Regions from separate parts of the Peribacillus sp. NPDC096447 genome, predicted to be linked through region 3. Evidence: a T-box and tRNA genes for the amino acid it is inferred to sense, from the RefSeq annotation. Region 3 holds a T-box; the other regions hold tRNA genes.
The links. The T-box of region 3 lies ahead of glyQ (glycine--tRNA ligase subunit alpha). A T-box ahead of a tRNA ligase gene usually reads a tRNA of that ligase, here a tRNA-Gly.
Positions count from the first base shown of each region.

Region 1: it encodes a tRNA-Gly, which carries the amino acid that the T-box ahead of glyQ (glycine--tRNA ligase subunit alpha) is inferred to sense. The anticodon was not compared.
Region 2: it encodes a tRNA-Gly, which carries the amino acid that the T-box ahead of glyQ (glycine--tRNA ligase subunit alpha) is inferred to sense. The anticodon was not compared.

Region 1 covers NZ_JBIWEV010000007.1:203,417-207,923, forward strand. Annotated here, with positions in the region: gene ACIQZD_RS22630 (isochorismate synthase) at 1-854, opposite strand, end outside; gene ACIQZD_RS22635 (1,4-dihydroxy-2-naphthoate polyprenyltransferase) at 1,154-2,074, shown strand; gene ACIQZD_RS22640 (TraR/DksA C4-type zinc finger protein) at 2,221-2,970, shown strand; tRNA gene ACIQZD_RS22645 (tRNA-Glu) at 3,012-3,083, opposite strand; tRNA gene ACIQZD_RS22650 (tRNA-Ser) at 3,087-3,177, opposite strand; tRNA gene ACIQZD_RS22655 (tRNA-Asn) at 3,179-3,253, opposite strand; tRNA gene ACIQZD_RS22660 (tRNA-Ile) at 3,266-3,342, opposite strand; tRNA gene ACIQZD_RS22665 (tRNA-Gly) at 3,348-3,421, opposite strand; tRNA gene ACIQZD_RS22670 (tRNA-His) at 3,426-3,501, opposite strand; tRNA gene ACIQZD_RS22675 (tRNA-Phe) at 3,518-3,593, opposite strand; tRNA gene ACIQZD_RS22680 (tRNA-Asp) at 3,617-3,692, opposite strand; tRNA gene ACIQZD_RS22685 (tRNA-Met) at 3,699-3,772, opposite strand; tRNA gene ACIQZD_RS22690 (tRNA-Ser) at 3,876-3,968, opposite strand; tRNA gene ACIQZD_RS22695 (tRNA-Ile) at 3,989-4,065, opposite strand; tRNA gene ACIQZD_RS22700 (tRNA-Met) at 4,076-4,152, opposite strand; tRNA gene ACIQZD_RS22705 (tRNA-Ala) at 4,181-4,256, opposite strand; tRNA gene ACIQZD_RS22710 (tRNA-Pro) at 4,274-4,350, opposite strand; tRNA gene ACIQZD_RS22715 (tRNA-Arg) at 4,362-4,438, opposite strand; tRNA gene ACIQZD_RS22720 (tRNA-Leu) at 4,448-4,507, opposite strand, start outside.
Region 2 covers NZ_JBIWEV010000001.1:1,362,212-1,366,718, reverse strand. Annotated here, with positions in the region: rRNA gene rrf (5S ribosomal RNA) at 83-198, shown strand; tRNA gene ACIQZD_RS06830 (tRNA-Asn) at 208-282, shown strand; tRNA gene ACIQZD_RS06825 (tRNA-Ser) at 288-379, shown strand; tRNA gene ACIQZD_RS06820 (tRNA-Glu) at 389-463, shown strand; tRNA gene ACIQZD_RS06815 (tRNA-Val) at 479-554, shown strand; tRNA gene ACIQZD_RS06810 (tRNA-Met) at 660-733, shown strand; tRNA gene ACIQZD_RS06805 (tRNA-Asp) at 739-814, shown strand; tRNA gene ACIQZD_RS06800 (tRNA-Phe) at 827-902, shown strand; tRNA gene ACIQZD_RS06795 (tRNA-Thr) at 910-985, shown strand; tRNA gene ACIQZD_RS06790 (tRNA-Tyr) at 1,002-1,085, shown strand; tRNA gene ACIQZD_RS06785 (tRNA-Trp) at 1,096-1,169, shown strand; tRNA gene ACIQZD_RS06780 (tRNA-His) at 1,187-1,262, shown strand; tRNA gene ACIQZD_RS06775 (tRNA-Gln) at 1,298-1,372, shown strand; tRNA gene ACIQZD_RS06770 (tRNA-Gly) at 1,376-1,450, shown strand; tRNA gene ACIQZD_RS06765 (tRNA-Cys) at 1,459-1,532, shown strand; tRNA gene ACIQZD_RS06760 (tRNA-Leu) at 1,541-1,621, shown strand; gene ACIQZD_RS06755 (DUF6241 domain-containing protein) at 2,513-3,052, shown strand; gene ACIQZD_RS06750 (hypothetical protein) at 3,943-4,233, opposite strand.
Region 3 covers NZ_JBIWEV010000001.1:451,210-455,716, reverse strand. Annotated here, with positions in the region: gene era (GTPase Era) at 1-476, shown strand, start outside; gene ACIQZD_RS02290 (YqzL family protein) at 576-719, shown strand; gene recO (DNA repair protein RecO) at 753-1,505, shown strand; T-box leader at 1,564-1,740, shown strand; gene glyQ (glycine--tRNA ligase subunit alpha) at 1,838-2,734, shown strand; gene glyS (glycine--tRNA ligase subunit beta) at 2,721-4,507, shown strand, end outside.

The DNA of each region.
Region 1 (4,507 bases), on a different contig from region 3:
GTAGAAAAAACTTCATTTCCCTGTTTCTTAATCAAACGTTCAGGGGTGGCACCAACAAAACAGTCACCTCCAGCTTCCAAACTGAAAATATAACTCAATGGCTGCTCAGCAATCAATTGTTCAAGTACTTTCCCTGAATCGATGGAACGTTCAAAACCAAGTCGAAGCTCCCTTGCCAAAACGATTTTGTCGAGATCTGTCGTCTTGATTTCCTGAACAGCCTCTGCGACCGTCCGCTTCCATTCCTCAGGTTCGACTTCCCTCTGCATAACCAGGGAATTTGCACCCAATCCATTGCCATCCAAGCTTTTGAAAAGGAAAGCTTCCCGTTCATTTATCATATCTATGAAGAGTTTTTCTGAATCATCAGGCGAACAAAGTAAGTTTGTCGTTAAGTAAGCTTGTTTCCCCACTATTGACAGCATGAAGGCAGGTATATAAAAAAGGTTGTCCCCGAACTGATTCCAAAGGAGCGTACTGTCAGTTTCATAATCAAAAGAAAAGCCCCCAAACAGTAAAGGACCTGTCGCTTCTATATCGGTCACTCCTGTTTTGACAGCATTATTCTGCAGTTTGATCCAGCTCTTTTCGACTTCTCTATAACGTTCGGCATTCGATGCCGCTTTGAGTTTCTTAACATTGCCTAAACCGGTGATGGTTATTTCCTTTGCAGGGTCCTCCCAGAAAAAGCGTTCACCCGCGTACCGTTCTCTTCCAGCTTGATAAAATGAAAGGGGGTTGTTGCATTTAATCTTCTTAATATGACTGAATAGAACTTGATCATTCAAGTCCTTCGCCTTTTGTATAGCTGAAGCCAGTCCCTGAAACTGTTCAGTTTCCTCTGAGATAGCCAAAAAAATCCCCCCAAATGTACATTTTAAAAGCTTTTTAACCTATTTAAAGATACACCTCCCTTGAACCTCATGTCAATAAAACGCCCCTTTACCGAACGATTCTTTCCTGTTCTTTTCCTTATTATATGAATCTTAGCGAATGTAGAGAAATACCCTGGATTTTGGAAATGGATCATCCAGGAATTCCAATTATCACCCTTACCCACTTTTCCTGCATTTATTAGGATAACCTTTTGTGCAACATTTCAATATTTGTTATAATTTCGAGAGAACCAATAATGATTTTGAGGAGAGAAATAATGCAAACAGAATACGACGGACTTCCCCTTAAACGGACCTGGAAGATTTGGTGGGAGTTAATTCGTCCACATACACTAACCGCAGCTTTTGTCCCAGTCTTACTTGGAACTGTGATTGCACTTTTGGAAGATGGAGTGAATTGGTTACTATTCGCTGCCATGATGATTGCCAGTATCCTGATTCAAGCTGCTACCAATTTATTCAATGAATACTATGATTTCAAGAGAGGCTTGGATACGGAGGAATCCGTAGGCATCGGCGGCGGGATCGTCCGTCATGGGATGACCCCCAAACTAATCATGAGCTTGGCCCTTGGCATGTATGCCATCGCCTTGATAATTGGGATCTATATCTGTGCCGCATCATCTTGGTGGCTTGCTGCAGTAGGACTGGTTTGCATGCTTGTCGGCTATCTTTATACAGGCGGTCCCCTTCCCATTTCATATACACCATTCGGGGAACTTTTTTCTGGATTGTTCATGGGCTTTTTGATAATCCTGATCGCCTTTTTCATTCAAACCGGTGATGTTTCTTCAACAGCCATCTTAATAGCCATTCCAAGTGGGATTTTGGTCGGGCTGATCAACTTATCCAATAACCTGCGTGACCATGATGGAGATAAGGCTCACGGGCGCAAAACGATGCCTGTAGTGATGGGCAGGAAAAACGCCCTGACATTCATGGCAATCATGTTCGCCTTCTCTTATCTATGGCTTGTTGGGCTAGTCCTTACCGGAAGCGTAACGGCGTGGATTCTCCTTGCCTTCCTTAGCATACCGAAGGCCATGGCCGCAATCAAAGGCTTCGTAGGCAAAACGCAGCCGATCACGATGGTCCCGGCAATGAAAGCCACGGCCCAAACGAACACCTTCTTTGGCTTACTCATGGCCATTGGATTATTCATCAGCTATCTTATCTAATCTCCGAGGACTGAGCTCATCCACTCAGTCCTTTTTTCTATCTTCCGTTCCATATTGTTTTCCTATACTCCGATTCGGGTAATAGATAATACAATCATCTTACCAATATAAAATGATATTTGGACTTTAGAAGGAGTGAATAGGAGATGGCAACGAAACAACAAACGCAAAAATTAAAAAAGGAACTGCTTCAAGAAAAAAATGAGTTAAGTAGTAGAATTCAAAATGACGAACAATCCGTTCTGGATAAAAGCCAGACGGAATCCGTAGGGGAATTATCATCCTATGATAATCATCCTGCTGACCTAGGAACCGAATTATTCGAGATGGAACGGAATCAAGCACTCGATGAGCATGCACAATCAGAAATGGAGAAAATCGACGAAGCATTGAAAGCAATGGAAGAAGGTTCGTATGGCCATTGTAAAACCTGCAATGGGGAAATCCCCATCGAGAGGCTTGAAGCGATCCCAAGCACCCTCTACTGTGTCGAACATGCCCCGGAACGGTCACTTTCACAAGACCGGCCAGTGGAGGAGGAAATACTGATTCCATCCAAGGGTGATCATTTTGAAAATCGTCATGGAATCGAAATGGTGGATAAAGAAGATAGCTTTGGGGAAGTTGCGAAATTCGGTACATCCGAAACGCCATCTGATTACACCGGCGATCATGACAATTATAATGATCTATATAAAACTGAGGATGAAACGAATGGATTTCCTGAAGACTATGAAGGATTTGCCGCAAATGATATAGAAGGGAAAAATAGAGTGGATATACCAAACAAAAAGCAAAAGGAATATGAAGATACACTGGAAGAAGCAAATATCGAATCCAATCTAGGAGACATTCCCTTTAAACAAAAAGATAGTTATATAAATGAAAAGAAATGAAAAAAAGAAGCATACATGAATGTATGCTTCCTTTTTTGTTATGACCCGTACGGGATTCGAACCCGTGTTACCGCCGTGAAAGGGCGGTGTCTTAACCGCTTGACCAACGGGCCAACTGGCGGAGAAGGAGGGATTTGAACCCTCGCGCCGCTCGCGCGACCTACACCCTTAGCAGGGGCGCCTCTTCAGCCTCTTGAGTACTTCCCCATGGCTCCGCAGGTAGGACTCGAACCTACGACCGTTCGGTTAACAGCCGAATGCTCTACCACTGAGCTACTGCGGAACAATATGAATATGGTGGGCCTAAATGGACTCGAACCATCGACCTCACGCTTATCAGGCGTGCGCTCTAACCAGCTGAGCTATAGGCCCATATTTGGAGCGGGTGAAGGGAATCGAACCCTCATCATCAGCTTGGAAGGCTGAGGTTTTACCACTAAACTACACCCGCGAAATGGGGCGACTGATGGGAATCGAACCCACGAATGCCTGAACCACAATCAGGTGCGTTAACCACTTCGCCACAACCGCCGTAATATGAAAGATATGGTGGCTCAGGACGGAATCGAACCGCCGACACAAGGATTTTCAGTCCTTTGCTCTACCGACTGAGCTACTGAGCCACATTTGTATTAAATTTAAAAAATGGCGGTCCCGACGGGAATCGAACCCGCGATCTCCTGCGTGACAGGCAGGCATGTTAACCGCTACACCACGGGACCTAATAATTGCGGGGACAGGATTTGAACCTGCGACCTTCGGGTTATGAGCCCGACGAGCTACCGGACTGCTCCACCCCGCGACGGTAATAATGAAACGATTTGCATCAAGTTTTCGTGTATATTGTTCCATCCGCATCCTTTATGTAAGGCTGTTTCAAAACAACTTGCTGCTTTTTGAAAAAATGGAGGAGGTAGAGGGATTCGAACCCCCGCGGGATTTGACTCCCCTGTCGGTTTTCAAGACCGATCCCTTCAGCCGAACTTGGGTATACCTCCACGGCTTTAAAAAATGAATATGGTGGACCTTGTAGGACTCGAACCTACGACCGGACGGTTATGAGCCGTCTGCTCTAACCAGCTGAGCTAAAGGTCCTTATATTTATTGGTAGCGGCGGAGGGGATCGAACCCCCGACCTCACGGGTATGAACCGTACGCTCTAGCCAGCTGAGCTACACCGCCAATATAATATAAGTATCTGATTGAAAAATGGTGGAGCCTAGCGGGATCGAACCGCTGACCTCCTGCGTGCAAGGCAGGCGCTCTCCCAGCTGAGCTAAGGCCCCATTCATTAAAAATCACGTGGTCGGGAAGACAGGATTCGAACCTGCGACCCCTTGGTCCCAAACCAAGTGCTCTACCAAGCTGAGCTACTTCCCGCAATAAAAACATGGTGCGCCCGGCGGGAGTCGAACCTACAACCTTCTGATTCGTAGTCAGATGCTCTATCCAATTGAGCTACGGGCGCATATTATGATGGTGCCGAGGACCGGAATCGAACCGGTACGGTAGTCACCTACCGCAGGATTTTAAGTCC
Region 2 (4,507 bases), 910 kb from region 3:
TTTTGAAGGAATGAAAATTTCTTCTTGCATTTTCTCAAAAAGACGTTATAATAATATATGTCTTGAAAAAATGTTAACATTGTTTGGTGACGATAGCGAAGAGGTCACACCCGTTCCCATTCCGAACACGGCAGTTAAGCTCTTCAGCGCCGATGGTAGTTGGGGGTTTCCCCCTGTGAGAGTAGGACGTCGCCAAGCTTATATTGTTCCGCAGTAGCTCAGTGGTAGAGCATTCGGCTGTTAACCGAACGGTCGTAGGTTCGAGTCCTACCTGCGGAGCCATTATTGGAGAGCTGTCCGAGTGGCCGAAGGAGCACGATTGGAAATCGTGTAGACGGGTAACCCTGTCTCAAGGGTTCAAATCCCTTGCTCTCCGCCATTTATACCTGGCCCGTTGGTCAAGCGGTTAAGACACCGCCCTTTCACGGCGGTAACACGGGTTCGAATCCCGTACGGGTCACCATTTAGACAACATATTGGAGGATTAGCTCAGCTGGGAGAGCATCTGCCTTACAAGCAGAGGGTCGGCGGTTCGATCCCGTCATCCTCCACCATTTTTCAATAACATCAAGTTGTTTCTGCATAAAGGATTGATTATTTCAACCCATTGAAACGCTCAACACGAAAACTTGATGCATAAAAAGAAACATTATTACCGTCGCGGGGTGGAGCAGTCCGGTAGCTCGTCGGGCTCATAACCCGAAGGTCGCAGGTTCAAATCCTGTCCCCGCAATCTATGGTCCCGTGGTGTAGCGGTTAACATGCCTGCCTGTCACGCAGGAGATCGCGGGTTCGATTCCCGTCGGGACCGCCATTTTTATTGTTTGGCTCAGTAGCTCAGTCGGTAGAGCAAAGGACTGAAAATCCTTGTGTCGGCGGTTCGATTCCGTCCTGAGCCACCATAGTAGTGCCGGTGTAGCTCAACTGGTAGAGCAACTGACTTGTAATCAGTAGGTTGGGGGTTCAAGTCCTCTTGCCGGCACCATGTTTCATCCATATGCGGAGGGGTAGCGAAGTGGCTAAACGCGGCGGACTGTAAATCCGCTCCTTCGGGTTCGGCAGTTCGAATCTGCCCCCCTCCACCATCTTTATTACAGGGGTATAGTTTAAAGGTAGAACAGAGGTCTCCAAAACCTCCAGTGTGGGTTCGAGTCCTACTACCCCTGCCAATTTCAATCCTATAATGGCGATTGTGGCGAAGTGGTTAACGCACCTGATTGTGGTTCAGGCATTCGTGGGTTCGATTCCCATCAGTCGCCCCATTTTTAAAAACATGGTATAATGATTACAACGTTATTGGGCTATAGCCAAGCGGTAAGGCAACGGATTTTGATTCCGTCATGCGAAGGTTCGATCCCTTCTAGCCCAGCCATATGCGAAAGTAGTTCAGTGGTAGAATACAACCTTGCCAAGGTTGGGGTCGCGGGTTCGAATCCCGTCTTTCGCTCCAAAAACGTTGGCGGCATAGCCAAGCGGTAAGGCAGAGGTCTGCAAAACCTTTACCACCGGTTCGATTCCGGTTGCCGCCTCCAACAAACATGCCGGTGTGGCGGAATTGGCAGACGCGCACGACTCAAAATCGTGTTCCTCTGGAGTGCCGGTTCGACCCCGGCCACCGGTATCATGAAAGCTTATAGAATCAAGGTCTCAACTTAAATGTTGAGGCCTTTTTTCTTTGTCTTTAATACGACAAAACTAATCCAGAATCGTGTGCGGCGAATCGTGTGCTTAGGAGGTCGTAATGAGAAGACGTAAAGAATTAACAGAAGATGAACTAAGAATTATTAAGAAGAAGATTTCAGATGAAGAAGCATAAGAAGCCTTTTTTAAGGATTGCTATTTAAGAAACTTAAGACGAGCGACGATTGAATACTACAAAAATGAATTTCATGGAGCAAAGAAGATTATTAATAAGCAGCTCGTTGAATCGTACAAAAGGACGTAGAAAGCTTAATTCTCCAGAGTAAGGAACTTAATGAAAGTTACTACTATTAACACCCGATTAAGAGCTCTAAGAGCATTCTATAACTTTTTATGTAAGAGCAAACTTATCGATAAGAACCCAATGAAGAACATCAAATTATTAAGGATTGACAAAGACAATTGAAGCATGGACAAATTGATCCTTATGAGATATTTGAAGGAAGATTAAATGATTCCAATGTTCAATTAGTTAACTGGTAAGATTTATATAATCCCTAGAAGTCTCAGGATGCTCTGTATTGGTTTCCAATAAATTTTATATAAATTATATAGGGAATAGTTTAATGGCCAATACAGAGTGATTATTAATCCCATCTAATCAATTTAGATTTAGATGATTTTTATGATTTATAACTTATGCTCAATTTTTTTATTATAAAATATAAAATTTTATATCTATCTATATGGTTACTTAATAGTTTAAGATTATTTGTTAATAGTTTATGTTAATATAATAATGGTTAGCTTATCCATAAAAGGATGTAACTGAAATGAGTGATAATCTAACTATGACTCGGAGGAACTTATAATGAATAAATTTAGATGGTCAATGGTTGGACTTATAGTAGCTGCAGCAGCTATTTCAGTAATAATAAAAATCAATCAGAACGCTAAAAATTATGAAGCAAAGCAAGAAGATACGGCTCCTGTTTTGGAGACAACGGAAGTGGAATACGAGACAACTGAAGAAGAAGATACGGAAGTAGAAACTATAAAAAATGAACAAATTCTATATGAACTAGGTCTTGGCCCATCTTCAAAAAGAGAAGACGTTATGAAAACAATGCATAGTATGACTCATCAAAAAGTAGTTTCTGAAGAAAAATGGTACAACCTTGAAATGAATTCTGAAAACATCAATGCAGTCTATGAATTCATTAATGATAGCGAAGTTATCGACTATAAAAGTGAATTGCTAAGAATCGTAGGAAACTGGAAAGAAGGAAACTTCGACAATATAGTGGAAGACCACAATTACCTTTGGGGAGAACAAAATGGAAATGTTGGTAAAGCTACCGGAGTTCTTACTCCTGAACAAGAAGCTGAATTTATCGAGGAGAACTTTTAATAAGCAGAAAAAAAACGGCCTATCGTGAAGTGAACCCAAAAAGTTAGACACTATATTTAGTTAGGCTACCTTGAGGGCATGAACCCGGTAATCAACCGGGCTCAAAGAGCTTCTTGAGGAAATAAAGATTTGGTTGGATGATTTAGTTGTACTACCCGATATATCTAGTTAGAAGAGCTGATATTCTTCAACAAACTAGGCTGATGTATGTAAAAATTTTAAATGAAGAGATAGGGAGTCTAATTAGTGGGCTCTTTCTTTTTTGATTATCATACAAAGAAAGTGCATCCCTAATAAAAAATATCCGTTTTATTTTTTCAGTGCTATTTGGGAGGAGGTTAATACTAAGACAAAGATTTACAGGTGTAGTCGATAGTTATTGTAATAATCGATAACAATCGACACGTCTTTGAGGTCATGAGTAATGGCTGTTTAACTGATAAAAAAATGATTTTTTCAACAACCGTTGATATTACTGATTATATAGCGTTTATGGAATATAATAGGACTCAAAAACGTGTTCCTCTGGAGTGCCGGTTCGACCCCGGCCACCGGTATCACCAATAGCGAAGAATCGCTATTACATCAAGCTTCACACTTAATTGTGTGAAGCTTTTTTGTGTTCATGTCGCATTACAGAATATGTACAAATAATGTGCGGGGGTAGTATGCAATGGTTTTTAATCACTCAAGAATGAAGGGAATTGAAACCAAGGAGCATACAAAATCGAATCAAACAGTTGGCAGCTTATCGGAGATCAAAAGGTGATAGAATCTTATGCACTGAAATCGTTTATTTTATCAAAGTGCACGTTTGTTCTAACGATTAAAAATAAAAACGAATGGGTCAAAGAGCACTAACTCTACCATTCGTTTTTTTTAAAAATAATTTAGATTTCAATATTCATAGCATTTAGGTCTGCTTCCGTATAGCCAGAAGAGGATAGTGCGATTTCAATTTTTTCAGCAGCCTTATAATCAAATAATTTAAATTTAGACATTAAAGCAAAAGCATTTTGATTTTCAATTGCCAAGGCAACAGCTTCCACGTCTTGCAGTAATTTCAGGTCTTCAATGTAGAATTGGGCGGTTCTCATCGCTAAATACTCATTCATTGTAGTCGAACTGTAGAAAAGTCTTGTTAAAGTGGCGATTGCGTTAGGAACGAAAATCTTATTCATAATTACCCCTCCACTATTCGTAATATTCTGTCATTTGATTCACCATTAGTATGAGTCACACTAAAAATGTTGTCAATCTTTATCTTTTGAGCATTTTTACTCACCATTTGTTTAAAGTAAATCTGTACTCAAATTAAGTAAATAGAAAACAGACACTTTTCCAGAGGCAAAGTGATGCACCAAAGCGCACTAAGTAAGCAAAAGAATGAATGTTGCTGAGTTACGAAACGAAGATCCTTTCTGTGTTCTAACATTTCAAAGGGCTTATGAAACA
Region 3 (4,507 bases):
ACCCTTTTGCGGCAGTCGTTCCGATTTCTGCGCTTGAAGGAAATAACGTCGAGACATTGCTTGAACAAATCAAGGAACACTTGCCTGAAGGTCCCCAGTTTTACCCTGCTGACCAAGTGACCGACCACCCGGAACGTTTTATCATTTCCGAATTGGTCCGCGAGAAGGTGCTGCACCTGACACGGGAAGAAATTCCGCATTCAGTGGCTGTTGTCATCGATTCAATTAAAAAAATGGACAACAGCGACACCATTAATGTCATGGCGACGATCGTTGTCGAACGTGATTCACAAAAAGGCATTGTCATCGGAAAGCAAGGGAAAATGCTTAAAGAAGTCGGTAGTCGTGCCAGAGTGGATATCGAAAACTTATTGGGCTCGAAAGTTTTCCTGGAACTGTGGGTAAAGGTGCAGAAGGATTGGCGTAACAAAGCAAGCCAGCTTCGCGATTATGGCTTCAATGAGAGCGAGTATTAATTAACAAAATTTACGCATCATGAAAGTTTGGAAAACGGTCAAGCTAATCATATGGTCGGATATTCATATTGCTAGTTAAAAATGAAAGGTGGGCTTTATATGTTGGATTTTACCTGGGAATTATTCACTGAAACAGGTAATGTGGACACCTATTTGCTGTTTAAGGAGATAGAAGTCGAAAGACAGGAAAGACACTTGGGATTAAATGATGAGCTAGCAGAAATTGATTTTCCTGTTTCATAGGTTAGCCTTGGCGAGCATGGGTGGTGTCTTGGTATGCTCCAAAAATGTGAGGGCATTGTCATAAGGCGAACTGCATATGGGGAAAATAACAAAATCATTACTATATATACCCGTGAGCTAGGAAAAATTGGCGTTATGGCTAGAGGAGCCAGTAAACCTAACAGCAGGCTTTCTGCCGTCACACAGCTTTTTTGCTCCGGGTATTTTCTTGTAACCACATCAACCGGACTCGGAAGTCTTCAGCAAGGCGAAATGGTCGATTCACTCCGTTTCATAAGGGAGGATCTTTTTGCCACTGCTTATGCTTCTTATATTGTTGAATTGCTTGATAAAAGCGTCGAGGATAAGAAACCGAATCCATATTTGTATGAGTTGCTTTCGCAAACCTTGCATTACATAAACGAAGAATATGACGCAGAGGTATTGAAATTCATTTTTGAAATGAAGATGCTGCCCGTCAATGGGATTAACCCAGTGCTGAATCAATGTTCTGTATGTGGTGAAACGGAAGGGGAATTCTCCTTCTCGCTTCGGGAAGCGGGCTTTATCTGTCACCGCTGCCTGGGGAAGGACCCATATCATTTTAAAATTTCACCTGCAGCCGTCAAATTGCTGCGGATCTTTTATTATTTCGATTTATCAAGGCTAGGAAACATTTCCGTCAAGCCTGAAACGAAAAAAGAACTGCGGAAGATCATCGATGCTTATTATGAGGAATATTCTGGTCTGAACTTGAAATCAAAAAAGTTCCTGAAACAGATTGATACGATGAAAGATATGTTTTAAGATCTGACCTATTGACATTCCATGTTAGTTTGTATAAAATTCTAATCATCAAAATAAGAAGATTGCGTTGATGGAAAAGAGTATCTGTCATTCTCCATAAAAAGCGAACCCGGGACGGTGAAAGCCGGGATATGGATTTACAGGGAAGGGCGTTTCCGGAGCATGTTGCTTTGAAAAGAGGCCGTTTTATAAACGGCAATTAGGGTGGAACCGCGGGTATACTCTCGTCCCTATGCATTTCGCATAGGGACGGGAGTTTTTTGTTTGCCTAAATGTGATGGGTTCCGACCTATTTTTAAAAAGAGCCGTTTTAAATAACCTGGAGGTGTACGATGAATATTCAAAATATGATTTTAACGTTACAAAAGCATTGGTCTGAACAAGGCTGCATATTGATGAATGCTTATGATGTCGAGAAAGGGGCAGGAACGATGAGCCCATACACGTTCCTGAGAGCCATTGGACCGGAGCCTTGGAGCGTTGCTTACGTGGAGCCTTCACGCCGTCCTGCTGACGGTCGTTATGGTGAGAACCCTAACCGACTGTATCAGCACCATCAGTTCCAAGTGATCATGAAGCCGTCGCCTGACAATATCCAAGAGTTATATTTGGATTCTTTACGCGCTTTAGGGATAAATCCGCTTGAGCATGATATTCGCTTTGTGGAGGACAACTGGGAAAATCCATCACTAGGGTGTGCCGGTCTCGGTTGGGAAGTGTGGCTTGATGGAATGGAAATCACGCAATTTACATATTTCCAACAAGTGGGCGGCCTTGAGTGTAAGCCGGTTTCCGTGGAAATAACATACGGGATCGAACGTCTCGCCTCATACATTCAAGATAAGGAAAACGTATTTGACCTGGAATGGACAGATGGATTCACAGTTCGGGATATATTTGGACAGCCGGAATACGAACATTCGAAATATACGTTCGAAACCTCCGACCTTGATATGCTGTTTCAGCTTTTCACGATGTATGAAAAAGAAGCGCATCGCCAAATGGAAGAAGGACTTGTACATCCCGCATATGATTATGTTTTGAAATGTTCACATACATTTAACCTTTTGGATGCCAAAGGTGCCATCTCGGTGACGGAAAGAACGGGTTATATTGCCCGGTGCCGTAACCTTGCGCGCAAGGTTGCCAAAACCTTCTATGAAGAGCGGGAAAAATTAGGCTTCCCGATTCTGAAAGTGAAAGGGGAGAATACAAATGAGCAAGCGTGATTTGTTATTGGAAATTGGATTGGAAGAGCTGCCTGCCCGTTTTGTGACAGCATCAATGAAACAGTTGTCAGATAAGGTGCAGCAATGGCTAACGGAAAAAGCGATAGAATTCGGAACGGTTGAAGCTTTTTCCACACCAAGACGTTTGGCCGTACTGGTGAAAGACGTGGAAGAATCCCAAAAGGATATCGAAGAAGAAGCAAAAGGCCCGGCTAAGAAAATCGCTCTGGACAGCGAAGGCAACTGGTCTAAAGCCGCATTGGGATTCGTCAGGGGTCAAGGGATGACTTCAGAGGACATTTATTTTAAAGAACTCAAGGGTGTGGAATATGTCCATGTGAATAAATTCATAAAAGGACAGCAGACCGTTCAGCTTTTATCTGAGCTTGCTGAAATCATCAGCGGCATGACGTTCCCGAAAAATATGCGTTGGGCCAATCAGGAGCTCCGCTTCGTCCGTCCGATTAAATGGCTGATTGCCTTATTCGGCAATGACATTGTGCCATTCAGCATTGCTGATGTGGAAACGGGCCGTGAAACAAAAGGACACCGTTTCTTGGGCGATAGCGCTAGCATCGAACTGCCGGAACTGTACGAAGATACGCTAAAAGAACAATTTGTTATGGCGAATCCAGATAAACGCCGGCAAGTTATATTGGATCAGATTAAAGAGCTTGAGCAGGAGAAAGGCTGGATCATCCCAGTCGATGAAGATCTGCTTGAAGAAGTCAATAATTTGGTAGAGTATCCAACGGTGTTATTTGGAAATTTTGAAGAAGAATTCCTTGAGCTTCCAGCTGAGGTGCTTATTACATCGATGAAGGAACATCAACGTTATTTCCCTGTTAAAGATCAGGACGGGAAACTGCTTGCTCACTTTGTAACCGTACGTAACGGCGATGACCGCCATTTGGATAAGGTTTCTAAAGGTAATGAAAAAGTATTGCGTGCCCGCCTATCTGATGCAGCATTCTTCTATAAAGAAGATCAGAAAAAAGAGATTTCGGATGCTTTGAAAAAGCTTGACAGCATTGTTTATCATGAAGAAATCGGTACATTAGCCGAGAAAACTGCCCGGGTAACTGCTCTGACGGGTGACCTTGCGGATGCTTTGAATTTAAAGGCGGAAAAAGAAATGGCGCTTCGGACAGCGGCAATTGCCAAGTTCGATTTGGTTAGTCAAATGGTTTATGAATTCCCTGAATTGCAAGGGTATATGGGTGAAAAATATGCGCTCTTAAAAGGTGAAGCAAAAGAAGTGGCCGCGGCTATCAATGAACATTATATGCCAAGACATGCGGATGACAATGTACCGCCTTCAGTCATTGGTGCGGTTGTTAGTTTAGCTGAAAAAATTGATACTTTGTCTTCATTCTTCGCTATTGGCGTCATTCCGACAGGTTCCCAGGATCCTTACGCATTAAGAAGGCAGGCGAGCGGTGTCGTCCAAATCCTAGCGGAGAAGAAATGGAATATTTCTCTAGAGGAGCTTATTGTTTTAGGCCTTAAAGGACTGGAATCAAAAGGCATCTTAAAACGTGATCTTGAAGAAGTTAAAGCGGATATGTTCACATTCTTTAAAGCACGTGTCAAACACCTGCTTCAAGAACAGCAAATCCGTTACGATTTGATTGATGCAATTCTGTTCAATGATATTGGTTATATCCACTCAATCGTGGAACGTGCACATGTCTTGGATGCTAAAAAGGACGAAGCAGGATTTAAAGAAAGCCTGGAAGCATTAAGTCGGGTCATGAACATTGCCGTTAAATG